DNA from 4 places in the Succinivibrio sp. genome. Region 2 is predicted to be linked to each of the others. Evidence: predicted binding sites of a transcription regulator. Region 2 holds the regulator's gene; each other region holds the start of a gene.
What was found. Region 2 encodes sigma-54, which starts transcription at its own class of promoters, with help from an activator protein. Its sites were predicted from a motif close to TGGCACNGTTTTNGCTT; they were not measured.
Positions count from the first base shown of each region.

Region 1 (3,219 bases), on a different contig from region 2:
GTGTAATACACCTTATATCTTTATGAAGAATCTTATTACTGAAGGTGATCTGGTTTATGAATTTAGAGATCCTCAACCATGCCCTGCATGCGGTTATTCATCAGAGCTAGTTGAGGATAAATACGACAATTCATCAAAAGACAGTCGTTTATGTTTCAGAACCACTACTCTAAAAAAGAGTTCTAAACTAACCACCTAAAAGACTGGCTACAATATTTGGTCTGGCATTTGCCTGCATAAGCATTTGAGATGTTGCATTCTGTCTTGTGTTGTAAGCTGCAAGATTGGATGTTTCAAGAGCATAATCAGCATCAATCATTCTTGAGCGGGCATCTGATTCTTGTTCAATAATATTTTCCTGATTTGAAATAGATGATGCAATTCTATTCTGAACAGCACCTAACTCTGCTCTTTTAGTATCAATAAACTCGATATAATTATCAATCGAAGCTAAAACTTTCTGAGCACTATCAGAGCTTGAAATATCAAATGATTTAGATGCAGCATCATAGCCGTCGCCATCAGATACACCACCTAGTGCATTTACCATATCTTCCATTGTAAATGATGTAGATAAATCAATATCTAAGGTAGTATTTGCGTTAGCTCCCACCTGTACTGAGAGCTTACCGTCATTAGAAATGATTCCGTTACCGGATCCTCTTAAGATCTGCGCTCCACCATAGGTTGTCTTACATGCAACTCTTGTAAGTTCAGAGCACAGTTCACTAACCTCTTTTTGCATTGTTGCTCTGTCTTCATCACTTACAGTTCCTGTAGAACTTTGAATTGCAAGCTGCCTTATTCTCTGCAAAATTGAGAAATTCTCTGCAAGTGCACCTTCTGCAATCTGCGCTACAGCCTCACCTTCAGATGCATTTCTGTTTCCTCTATCAAGACAGTTAATCTGAGCTGTAAAACGATTTGAAATCTGAAGATTAGAAGGATCGTCCTTTGCAGTATTTACTCTTTTTCCAGATGCTAATCTTTGAGTTGTAGTATCACCTAGCATTGTTGACTGACGCAGGTTTCTTTGCGCTGTCATAGAGGTGATATTAGTTGCACAAGTGATTCCCATAATTTTTCTCTCTTTAAATTGTTAATTATGGGAAAAGATAAGCAAATAGTGTGCCTAAGTTTACTATATATATATTTCTACTTATAAATCAGTCACTTATATTATTTTTCAAAAATCAGTTTTCGGCAATTTTCTGCCATTTAAGTAGTCTTTTTATCACTTCAGCACAAAAAGACAGATATTCGCGAGAAACTTTTGACGATCTGTCATAGAGTAAGACAGGACAGGCAGCAGAGCTTGCCTCTGATACTTTTGGATTGTAACTAATTAGAGTTTTGAAAATAAGATCAGTAAATGAATGCTCAAGCTCAGCTGAGATTACATCACACATCTTATGAAGAGGTTCATACATAGTCCTTAAAAGACCAAGTAATACAGCTCTGCTCTTTCCACTACTTTTTAAATTCTCATAGAATTTCATTAATGATGCCATTGAATCAACTGATAAAACATCTAAAGATACTGTTGAGATAATAAAATCAGAAGCGCATATGGCAGCTTTTGTAAGAAGATTTAGTGATGCAGGTGTATCTACAATGATGATGTCGTAATTGTCTTTTAAAGGTTTTAAAAGATTATCTAAACAAAGATGGGCATTTGGATCATCATTTAGAGCAGGAGGAACAGCTACAAGCTCATCTGATGAAAGTATTACATCAAATCCGCCTTTTAAATATGGAACAATACAATTTTCAATATTTACATTATCAAGAATTGCTGTTGCAAGATTACACTCAATATCAGTCTGCATAAAACCTAAAGCACAGCTTGCTGAGCCTTGAGGATCAAAATCTACAAGCAATACCTTCTTATTAACAGCTCTCATTGCACAGGCAAGATTAATTGCTGTTGATGTTTTTGCAGTTCCGCCTTTTGGATTGCATATTGTAATAATCTGTCCCATCATCTCCTCCTTAATAGATTTTATTTGTATAAAACATTATTGACAACAGATGATTTTAAATTTTGATAAATAAATCCTTTATAGTATTAAAATATTCTTATTAACTGACTAAAGGACACAAATATGAAACCACATAAATTATCAATTGTAGGTGTAGGACATGTAGGATCAGCTGTACTTGAAAAAGCTGTTGCTCTTGGATTATTTTCAACTATCTCTCTTGTCGATATTAAAGAGAATGTTGCATTTGGCGAAGCTTTGGATATATCACATTCAATGAGCTCATCACTTAATGCAAATACTATTGTATATTCAGGCGGTTTTGAATCTGTAAAAGATGCAGATATAATCATTATTGCCGCAGGTCCTAGTATTAAGCCTGGTTGCTCTGACAGACTGACACTTGCAAAGGAGAATACTGCAGTCATAACCGATGTTATGACAAACATCGTTAAATACAATACAAGTGCTGTTATTATCATGATTAGCAATCCACTTGATGTAACAACATATTTGGCAGCAACAAAATTCAACTTGAAAAAAGGTCAGGTTTTTGGAACAGGTACAACACTTGAAACATTAAGATTCAAATATATTATTTCAAATCTTTTAAATGTTGCACCGCATGATGTATACGGATATGTTTTAGGTGAGCATGGAAATTCATCTTTTCCTGCATTCTCAACTCTGAAGGTTGCAGGTCTTGACTATGATGACATTCAGGACTTCTTCAATATAGAAATCAACAAAAAAGAGATACAGGAAAATGTAATCAAAACAGCCTATGAAGTGAATAATGCAAAAGGTTGGACTAATACCGGTATTGCAGCAGGCGCTATAAGAATTGCAAAGGCAATACTATTAGATGAAAAGGCTGTTTTACCTGTATCTATGCCACTTGATGGTGAATATGGATTAAGCGGTGTGTCTTTATCACTTCCATGTCTTATAGGAAAGGATGGTGTTGAAAAAAGATTTACACCAAAGCTTTTTGATAATGAAACTGCTCTTTTAAAGAATAGTGCTTTGTGTATAAGATCTGTTATTGAAAATGTTGGACTTTAATTTGACAGACTTTCAAGCTAAAAATTAGGCTCGCATTTGCGAGCCTAATTTTTATTTTAATCATTGTTTGAGCTATCGTCATGACTTCCTGAATTTAACTTCATGGAGTTCCAGATACGGTTTGTAATCTTTGTTAACTTTGAAGTTGTAGGAGTCAGGAAATACATAGTCT
Region 1 covers NZ_JBGVMC010000056.1:627-3,845, reverse strand. Annotated here, with positions in the region: partial or broken gene ACJML3_RS01475 (hypothetical protein) at 1-199, shown strand, start outside; gene ACJML3_RS01470 (flagellin) at 188-1,078, opposite strand; gene ACJML3_RS01465 (ParA family protein) at 1,194-1,982, opposite strand; gene ACJML3_RS01460 (lactate/malate family dehydrogenase) at 2,106-3,047, shown strand; partial or broken gene ACJML3_RS01455 (extracellular solute-binding protein) at 3,104-3,219, opposite strand, start outside.
Region 1: ACJML3_RS01470 (flagellin) is a predicted target of sigma-54. The motif match lies at 1,118-1,134, and genes of this name have one in related genera.

Region 2 (3,219 bases):
ACATACTAAAAGCAATGTCTATAAGCTGCTCATCGGCATCAATTGAATTAAAGGTGATAGGTTTATTGAGAATACATAGAATTGCAAAGGAAGGTGTTTTTCCTTCGAATACAGTATGAGGAATAGATATGCCTGGATAAAAGACAGTTGAACCTAAAGTTTCTCTCTTATTCAGTGCATCAACTATATCATCAGCGTCTGTATTAATTATAGAAGCTGCGCACTGTGCGATTTCTTCAAAAAGTCTTTTCTTGCTGAAACAGAATAAAGGTGCAAGTATTTTGGTTTCAGGAAGTATTATCAATTTATCACCTACAAACTAAAAGGCCCTGCTAATACAGGGCCAGATAACTCGAAGCAGAAAATATAATTATGACTTGAGCTTGTCCTTATATTTTACTAGCTGAGCATCAACCTTATCGATTAATCCGTCAATAGCTGGATACATACTCTCGGCAGTGTGTTCAGCGTGTAAATTTCCGCCAGCAACAGCTAAATCAGCTTTCGCAATATGGTCGAGCTTTTCTACTGTCAGTGTAATAGAGATTGAGGTAATAATATCACCTTTACGCTCTAGACGCTTGAACTTGTCATTAACATAATCTTTTAATGACTGAGTTACTGTTGTACCAACACCGTGAATTTTAATATCCATATTTACTTCCTTAACCTGATCTTAGTGCCAGGTGATTGATTGTTGTTATTTTTATGTAACCTACACTTTAATAATAGTAATAAAATCAAAAAATAAAAGTATTTAAGTAACATTTTTTGAAATATTTACTTTATATGAATTAAAGCGAGATTATGTTCAACCTTTTAATAAAGAAGTAAAAAAAATCTTGCATTATCAAAAATTTATAGATACGAGCATCAATTTATTCTGATAAATGGCTTATATTAGCTGTTTTCTCATAGATGATGCAGGAATACCTATAGCTTCTCTGTATTTTGCTACTGTTCTTCTAGCTACATTCATACCACATTCATTTAGTAAATCAGAAATTTTATTATCTGATAGAGGTTTTTTAGGATCTTCACCTGAAACTAATTCTTTTATCTTAGCTTTAATTGCTGTTGAAGATGCTTCAGATCCGTCTTCTGAACCTACAGATGAGGAGAAGAAGTATTTAAGCTCATAAGTTCCTTGAGGTGTGTAAATGAATTTTTGAGTAGTAATACGAGAAATAGTAGATTCATGCATGCTGATTTCTGTTGCAACATCATTGAGAACCATAGGCTGCATAGCACATGCACCTTTTTCCATAAATTCTTTTTGATGTTCAACAATGCATCTTGATACCTTCAGTAAGGTTTCATTTCTTTTTTCGATGCTTTGAATAAACCAGTTTGCTTCCTGCATGTAATCCTTAAAGAATTGTTTTTCTTCCTTTGTTGTAGCATGGTTTGCATAATTTCTGTAATCTTCGTTTATGCGAACCTTTGTATTTGCACTTGGATTTAATTCAGCTGTATAGCTTCCATCGCTTCTTTTTACGACAATAACATCAGGAATAATGAAATCTGTTTTTTTAGAAGGAGAAAAATTGCCTGGTCTTGGATTCAGAGAACAAATAAGAGCCAGAACCTTTTTTAGTGCTTCTTCTTTGAGAGATAACTTTTGGCAGATGCCTCTGTAATCCTTGTTTGCAAGAAGGTTTATATACAGTTTAATAAGTTTGCTTGCTGTATCTTTGTATGGTGTATCTGAAGGTAATTCATTTAACTGAATTAAAAGACATTCTTGAACATTTCTTGATCCAACACCTATAGGATCATAATGCTGAACAATTTTTAAAACAGTTGTAACATCTTCTAGTTCAATATTGATTAAAGTGTCTTTTAGCGATTCATAGATACTTTCTACTGATTCTGATAAATAACCTGAATCGTCAATGGCATCGATAATTGAATGAGCAATCAGTTTGTCATTTCCATCTAAAGGGGACAACTCAAGCTGCATCATAAGATGATCTTGAAGAGTTTCTGCTGTTTCTCCTTCATAAACACTGTCATTATCAATGGCCAGTCCTTTTGAACCACGTGGTGCAGCAGAGTAGTTATCATCAATTCTACTTAATTCTTGGGGACTGTTTAAGTTAGGATCCTGAACTGTATTATCTTTGTTTTCAGACTGAATGGTTCCGTTTTCATCTATGGTGCCAGAACTATCAAGACCATCTATTTCCTGACTTTTAATAGATGCATCATTATCGAAAGGATCATATTCACCATTTTCTGAATTCTCTTTTGCAATCATATCCTCATATGATTCTTCCATAGATGAATGATAATCATCATCTATTTCGAGCATTGGATTAAGATCAACAGTCTGGCGGATTTGTTGTTGTAATTCTATGGATGATAGTTGTAAAAGCTTAATCGCCTGCTGCATCTGAGGCGTAAGCATCTGACTTTGTGTCTGAGTGGCACGAGTTTTTAAGTTTAAATTAAGACCAACCATATAATTTACCCATAACTAAATTACATAGAGAAATCCTTTCCTAGATATACATCCTTTACTTTATCATTATTCAGTACTTCTTGTGGTGATCCTTTTGCAATTATCTGACCAGCATTAACAATATATGATTTTTCGCAAACATCCAATGTTTCACGAACATTGTGGTCAGTAATCAGAATTCCAAGACCTCTTTCTTTTAGATGCATAATAATCTGTTTGATGTCACCAACAGAAATAGGATCAACACCAGCAAAAGGTTCATCGAGAAGAATAAATTTTGGTCGTGCAGCAAGTGCTCTTGCAATTTCAACACGACGTCTTTCACCACCTGATAGAGCCATACCTACGCTGTCACGAAGTCTAGTAATGTTGAATTCTTCTAGCAGCATATCAACATTTTCTTTCTTTTCTGCTTTAGTAAGATTTGGTAATAACTCAACCACGCCCATCAGGTTTTCGAAAACAGTAAGTTTTCTGAAAATTGAGTTTTCCTGAGGTAAGTAACCAACACCAGCTTTAGCTCTAGCATGCATTGGAAGAGCAGTAATATCTTTATCATCAAGATAAACATTTCCACCATCAGAACTTACAATACCAACTATCATATAGAATGATGTTGTTTTACCAGCACCGTTTGGACCAAGTAAACCAACAATAGTTCCACTGTTTACGCTTATAGAAACGTCAGATACTACAGTACGTTTTTTATAGGTTTTCTGCAGGTGTAATGCTTTTAATTCACTCATATTTAATAT
Region 2 covers NZ_JBGVMC010000066.1:2,011-5,229, forward strand. Annotated here, with positions in the region: gene ACJML3_RS01720 (PTS sugar transporter subunit IIA) at 1-304, opposite strand, end outside; gene hpf (ribosome hibernation-promoting factor, HPF/YfiA family) at 371-655, opposite strand; gene ACJML3_RS01730 (RNA polymerase factor sigma-54) at 896-2,464, opposite strand; gene lptB (LPS export ABC transporter ATP-binding protein) at 2,485-3,210, opposite strand.

Region 3 (3,219 bases), on a different contig from region 2:
GTGCGTTTCCTTCATTTTCAGAAGACAGAGTAAAGCTCTTTGTATTTGTTGCTGGATATAGAGTTATCGTATCGCTGTTTTTATTGAATGTGACATTAAGATTAAGCTTTGTTTCATCAAAAGATACTTCAATAATCTTTTTAACTAAAAGATCATTTAGCTTGTCATTTGGTAAAAACATATCAGCGTTTTTTCCATCAAGCACAATTCCTCTGTAATAACAGTCATTGTTACATACTTCATGCTCTGTAAGGATCTTGAAAACTGCACTGTCAGATCCATCTATGCTTTTGATAATGCTTTGTATATTTTCCATGTCATTATTCTATAGCAAAAACAAGACCAATCAAATTTAATAATCTGATTGAAATGAAAAGAAATAGATCAGGTGAATAGTGGTGAATTATTTTAGAAAAAAGAAATCGTTACGCAGCACAAAGTACCACATAATCAAATTCACAGAAGACTGTCTCCAAAAAGGGCCGGGTTTTCCCGGCCAATGAGCTATAATGCTCAGGAGAGAAACCTTCTTACGGTTTATAAGTAAATTCTATTTATACTAGCCTCCCTGCAGTAGAGACATTGCAATTGATGGTCTCTGGTTGGCCTGAGTTAAGATTGAGGTTGCAGACTGCTGAATAATCTGCTGTGCTGCAAGATTTGATGATTCCTCAGAGTAATCAGTATCACGGATACGTGATCTTGCATCGGATACGTTTTCTGCAACGTTTTCCTGATTTCTGATTGTAGATTCCATACGGTTCTGTATAGCACCAAGCTCAGCACGCTTTGAATCTACAACATTGATAATTTTATCGATAGTCTCTATGGTATATTGTGCATTAGACTGTGAATAGCAGTTGAATTCATACTTACCGTTAGCATTTTTATAAAGACCGGTATTTGTTGCATCAGCTAAGTTAGTAGGAATATTAGTTGTTGAAATATTACCTTGCTCAGCTACAATTCCTGATAGTGTAAAACCATTTGACATTGTAATTTCAAGAGTATCAAAGGCATAGGCACCAATCTGGAAGCTGATTTTACCTTCTGAATTTAGAACACCACCGTGATGAGCGCCATTTGCACCTGCAATACACTGTCTTCCACCGAAAGTAGTCTTACATGCAATACGGGTGATTTCCTGTGACAGCTGTGAAATTTCTTCCTGAATTGCAATTCTATCAACAGTGGTATTTGTACCGTTAGCTGCCTGAAGTGCTAAGGTACGAATACGCTGAAGCATAGAAGTTGTCTCATCTAACGCACCTTCCATGGTCTGACACAGAGCAATACCGTCATTGGCATTTCTATTACCCTGTTTTAAACCATTAATCTGGTTTGTTAAACGATCTGAAATCTGAAGACCTGCAGCATCGTCCTTTGCAGAATTGATACGCAGACCAGATGATAAACGCTGGAAGGTTGTATCTAGCGCTTTAGTAGCATTAGATAATCGTCTTTGTGAGTTAATAGACGATGTATTTGTCTGTACATATAGTGCCATTTTTTTTCTCTCCTAAATAATGCTGTTGAGCATTTTTATTTGTGCAAAATATAATGAATTATTCATGCCAACTTTTAATAATATTTACCATTATTTTGATAATTTATTGATATTAAAGAAGAAAAAGTTAGATTTTTTATGTTCAGGAGATTTCAAAAATTTGTCATTCTATCTTTATGGCAAAAACTTGCCACAAATTTTTGCCATATTGCCAATTCTCAATTGCCGATGATTTGAACTGTGCAAAGATAAGATGGCTATGCACAAATAAGATTTGCAATTTTGTATGAGTATAGATAAGAGGATATGTGTTTTTTACGATTTAAGAGATAAAAGAAAGCATATCAAATATCTTCTGCTGCATTAAGGACATTTGCTTTCTTACAAAAGATTGAGCAAACTGCAATACCTATTTCGTAAAGTAAAACTGCAGGTAGAGCAAGAAGAAGCTGACTTGTGACATCAGGTGGAGTGATTATAGCAGAAACTGCAAAAGCAATAACAATGACATATCTTCTGTATTTTTTTAGCGTTGCAAGTTTTACTATTCCAGTCAGATTTAAAAAGACAACAATAACCGGAATTTCAAAACCAAAACCAAATGCTATAAACATCTGCAGGATAAAACCAAGACTTTCGCTTATATCAGGTGCAAACTGAACGCTGTCTGGTGAAAAGCTATCTATAAAGCTAAATACAAGTGGAAAAACGACATAATAGCAGTAAGTCAGACCGCAAAGAAACATAAGCACTGATATGAGTGCAAACATAACTGTCAGTTGCTTTTCTTTCTTATAAAGACCTGGTGAGATAAATCTCCACAGGATATACAGATTAAACGGTAAAGACAGCAAAAATGAACAAAAAAGAAGGATTTTTATCGGAACCATAACAGGAGATGTTACAGCCACGCTTAGAAACTGCCTGTTGGTGCAGATAATATGTGAAAAAGGATCCATCAAAAAAGTGAAGAGCTCTTTTGTAAATGGAGATAATAAAGCTAAAGTGAGCAGAAAAATCACAATCATTTTAATGATTGCCAATCTTAGTTTATTAAAATTATCAAGAAACGAGCTCATATATATCAGATATCCTTTTCTTTTAGCTGTACCTTTAGATCTTTTAACTCAAGTTCAATTGCATCAATCCTCTTTAAAAAATCAACATCTTTGCTGATTGCAGATGAATTTACTTGTGTGTTATCAAAAGAACTGAGTGTTTTTGAAATCTCTGCGCCTAAAGGCTGCACCTTTGATGTAAAAACAGAGTTTGTTTCCGTAGAACAATCATTTTTTGTATCATTAAAAGAGCAGACATTATCATTTGAAGCATCTATGAAATTCAGCTCATTTTTAAGTTTTATATATTGTCTTTTTGCATTGTTTATAAAATCACCTGCTTTTACGAAAAGTGATACTGTTTGCTTTGGACCAAGAACAAGCAAAGCTACAGCAACAAGCAAAAGCAGGCTTGGAAAAGAGAATCCAAACATTATGCTTTGTCTTCAGATTTGTCAGTTGTACTCTTAGGATCTGCGTTTAGGCTTTCTTTAAAACCTTTAACCGCACAACCTAGATCCTTACCAAGATCCTTAATCTTTGATGTTCCAAAAATTAATGCAATTACTAAAAATACAATTGCCCAGTGCCAAATAGAAAAAGTTCCCATAAAAACTCCTGAATAAAGGTCGCAATGCGACCTTTTATTAAATG
Region 3 covers NZ_JBGVMC010000222.1:3,049-6,267, forward strand. Annotated here, with positions in the region: gene ACJML3_RS05875 (hypothetical protein) at 1-316, opposite strand, end outside; gene ACJML3_RS05880 (flagellin) at 560-1,507, opposite strand; gene tatC (twin-arginine translocase subunit TatC) at 1,852-2,586, opposite strand; gene ACJML3_RS05890 (hypothetical protein) at 2,592-2,999, opposite strand; gene tatA (Sec-independent protein translocase subunit TatA) at 2,999-3,175, opposite strand.
Region 3: ACJML3_RS05880 (flagellin) is a predicted target of sigma-54. The motif match lies at 1,684-1,700, and genes of this name have one in related genera.

Region 4 (3,219 bases), on a different contig from region 2:
TAGAGCGTTTCAACAATGCAAAACGAGCTGAGGTTCGTGACAGAGTTAAGCATATGCATGCGTAAAAAATGATAATTTTTTTTTATCAAAAATCAGCACTGAATATGCACTACAATAGTGCATATTTAAGAGTGACGAAGCGTGACAAGCGCACAAATAGACAATAAAAATATTTTTAATATATTCCTGCTATCTTGTACTGAGCTCCATACGGGGAGATTTAATATTATCTACTAGCCACCTAGCAGATTCATTGCAATCTGAGGTCTCTGATTTGCCTGAGTCAAGACACTCTGAGCAGCCTGCTGGATAATCTGCTGAGCTGACAGATTTGAAGCTTCCTCAGAGTAATCAGTATCACGGATACGTGATCTTGCATCTGATACATTTTCAGCGACATTTTCCTGATTACGGATTGTTGATTCCATTCTGTTTTGCAATGCACCAAGCTCAGCTCTCTTAGAATCAACAATATTTATGATCTTGTCGATTGTCTGTATAGTATTCTGAGCTGCAGATGCTGAATGAACAGAAAATGCATAATATGATTTAGTTACAGTACCAATAACAATTTTTTCTTTATAAAGACCATTTGTGGTGTTATCTTGAGTTGCGGCGCCACCCATATCTAAACTACCACTACCAGTCTGCTTCTTATACTGAGCACAGATACCTGATATGGTAAAGCCATTTGACATTGTCACAGATAGAGTATCAAATGCATAGGCACCAATCTGGAATGAAAGTTCACCTTTATTGTTGAATATACCTTTGCTTGCACCGGCAAGACATTGCTGACCACCAAAGGTTGTCTTACATGCAATACGTGTAATTTCCTGTGACAGTTGCAGTACTTCTTCATGGATAGCCTGACGGTCAATAGTTGTATTAGTACCGTTAGCAGCCTGAAGAGCTAAAGTACGGATACGCTGAAGCATTGATGTGGTTTCATCAAGAGCACCTTCCATGGTCTGGCAAAGAGCAATACCGTCATTGGCATTTCTGTTACCTTGCTTAAGACCATTAATCTGAGAGGTAAGTCTGTCAGAAATCTGCAAGCCTGCAGCATCGTCTTTAGCTGAATTGATTCTTAAACCTGAAGATAAACGCTTAAAGGTTGTATCTAAAGATTTAGTGGCGTTATTTAATCGTCTTTGTGCATTTATAGACGATGTATTTGTTTGTACATATAGAGCCATTTTCTTTTCTCCCCAAATAATGATTATTGTCTTCAGACAAGCTCCACTATCGAAAAAAATCGATATAATCTGAAGTTACTTAGTTTTATGAAAAAAGTGTGCCATATGTTAATAATTAAAAATTAACATTCTGAAAAATAAGTAAAAAAAATAATTGATGTTTTTAAATTAATGAAAAGGATAATAGTGATAATCATAAAACGGCATTAAATTGCCGATTTTCTGACAAAACAATACGATAATTTTATTTCTTGCTGATTTTTAAGGTGTTAAGACGGTAACACCTTATATTTGATGATATAATCAGACAGTATTCATTTTTTTTAAGAAAGCTTATATGTCGAAATTATCATCTAATCAAGAGATACTTGATATTCATGCAATGCTTGATACACCACCAAGTGTAGAGCAGATTCAGAACGTTATTGAAAAAGAGCTTGAAACAGTTCAGGACGTCGTAAGATACCTTGTATCTGTTTTGCATCCTACGATGTTTATGTCGGTCACGGTACTGACAACTACTGGGATGAAGCTCAGGAGATTGTTCATGCAGTTATGCATCTGACTCCTCCTGTAGATGAGCTTGTTTTAAATACTAAACTTACAGCCTATGAAAGAGAGATAATTTCTAAGATCGCTATTTTAAGAGCGATTGAAAAGATCCCAACTCCTTATCTTACTCATAGAGCATTCTTCTGTTCAAAGCAGTTCTATGTTGATGACAGGGTAATTATTCCAAGATCTCCTATTGGCGAGCTTATTGAAAACGGATTCTCTCCATATATAAGCAAGTCCCCTGAGCGTGTTCTTGATATGTGCACAGGCTCTGGATGTATTGCAATTGCTATTGCTCTGCAGTTTGACAGGGACATTGAAGTTGATGCTGTTGATATCAGTGATGATGCTCTTGATGTTGCAAACATTAATGTAGAAGCTTATGCCCTTGAAAATGAAGTTACACTAATCAAATCAGATTTGTTTGACAATCTTCTAAAAGGCGATAAGTATGATGTGATAGTTGCAAATCCTCCATACGTTGATGAATACGATTTGAGCACAATGCCTGATGAATACCACTGCGAGCCTGATTTGGCTTTAGGCTCAGGTGCTGATGGTCTTGACTGTGCTAAGAGAATTTTAGCTGATGCTCCTGAATTCCTTGAGGATGACGGAATTCTTATCATGGAAGTTGGTAACTCAGAAGAGCATTTAGTAGATTTATTCCCAACCGTCCCTTTCCATTTTGTTGATCTTAAAAAGGGCGGATGCGGTGTTTTCATTCTTTCAAAAGAGCAGCTTGTTGCATACCATGATATTTTCCAAAAAGCTGCAGATGAGGTATTAAATGGCAGCAAATAGTTTCGGTGAGGTTTTTACCATTACAACCTGTGGTGAAAGTCATGGTGCTGCACTAGCCTGTATTATTGATGGTGTACCTCCATTAGTTGAGTTATCGGAAGAAAATATCCAGCCAGATCTTGATAGAAGAAGACCTGGCAGCACAAGATATGGCACTCCAAGAAATGAAGCTGATGCTGTAAAGATCATATCAGGTGTTTTTGAAGGCAAGACTACTGGTACACCTATCGGTCTTATTATTGAGAATACATCTCAGCGTTCAAAAGACTATTCAGATATTATGGATAAGTTCAGACCTGGTCATGCTGACTATACTTATCTTGCTAAATACGGTATCCGTGATTATCGTGGTGGTGGACGCTCTTCAGCCCGTGAAACTGCGATGCGTGTTGCAGCTGGTGCAGTTGCCAAAAAAGTATTAAATGATCTGTTCAATATAAGCATTGATGGATGTGTTAGTGCAATCGGTGATATTTCAACTGATGTATATTCAGCGAAAAATGCACTGGAAAACGAATTTAATTTTTCAGATCCAAATAAGATTGATGATCTTAAGGCCCTGTTTAAAGATCTTGCAACAAAGGGTGACAGCGTTGGTGCTGTTGTTGAGGTACGCGCTCATAATGTTCCTTGTGGACTTGGAAATCCTGTCTTTGACCGT
Region 4 covers NZ_JBGVMC010000190.1:4,417-7,635, reverse strand. Annotated here, with positions in the region: gene ACJML3_RS04905 (flagellin) at 234-1,199, opposite strand; partial or broken gene prmB (50S ribosomal protein L3 N(5)-glutamine methyltransferase) at 1,582-2,558, shown strand; gene aroC (chorismate synthase) at 2,545-3,219, shown strand, end outside.
Region 4: ACJML3_RS04905 (flagellin) is a predicted target of sigma-54. The motif match lies at 1,287-1,303, and genes of this name have one in related genera.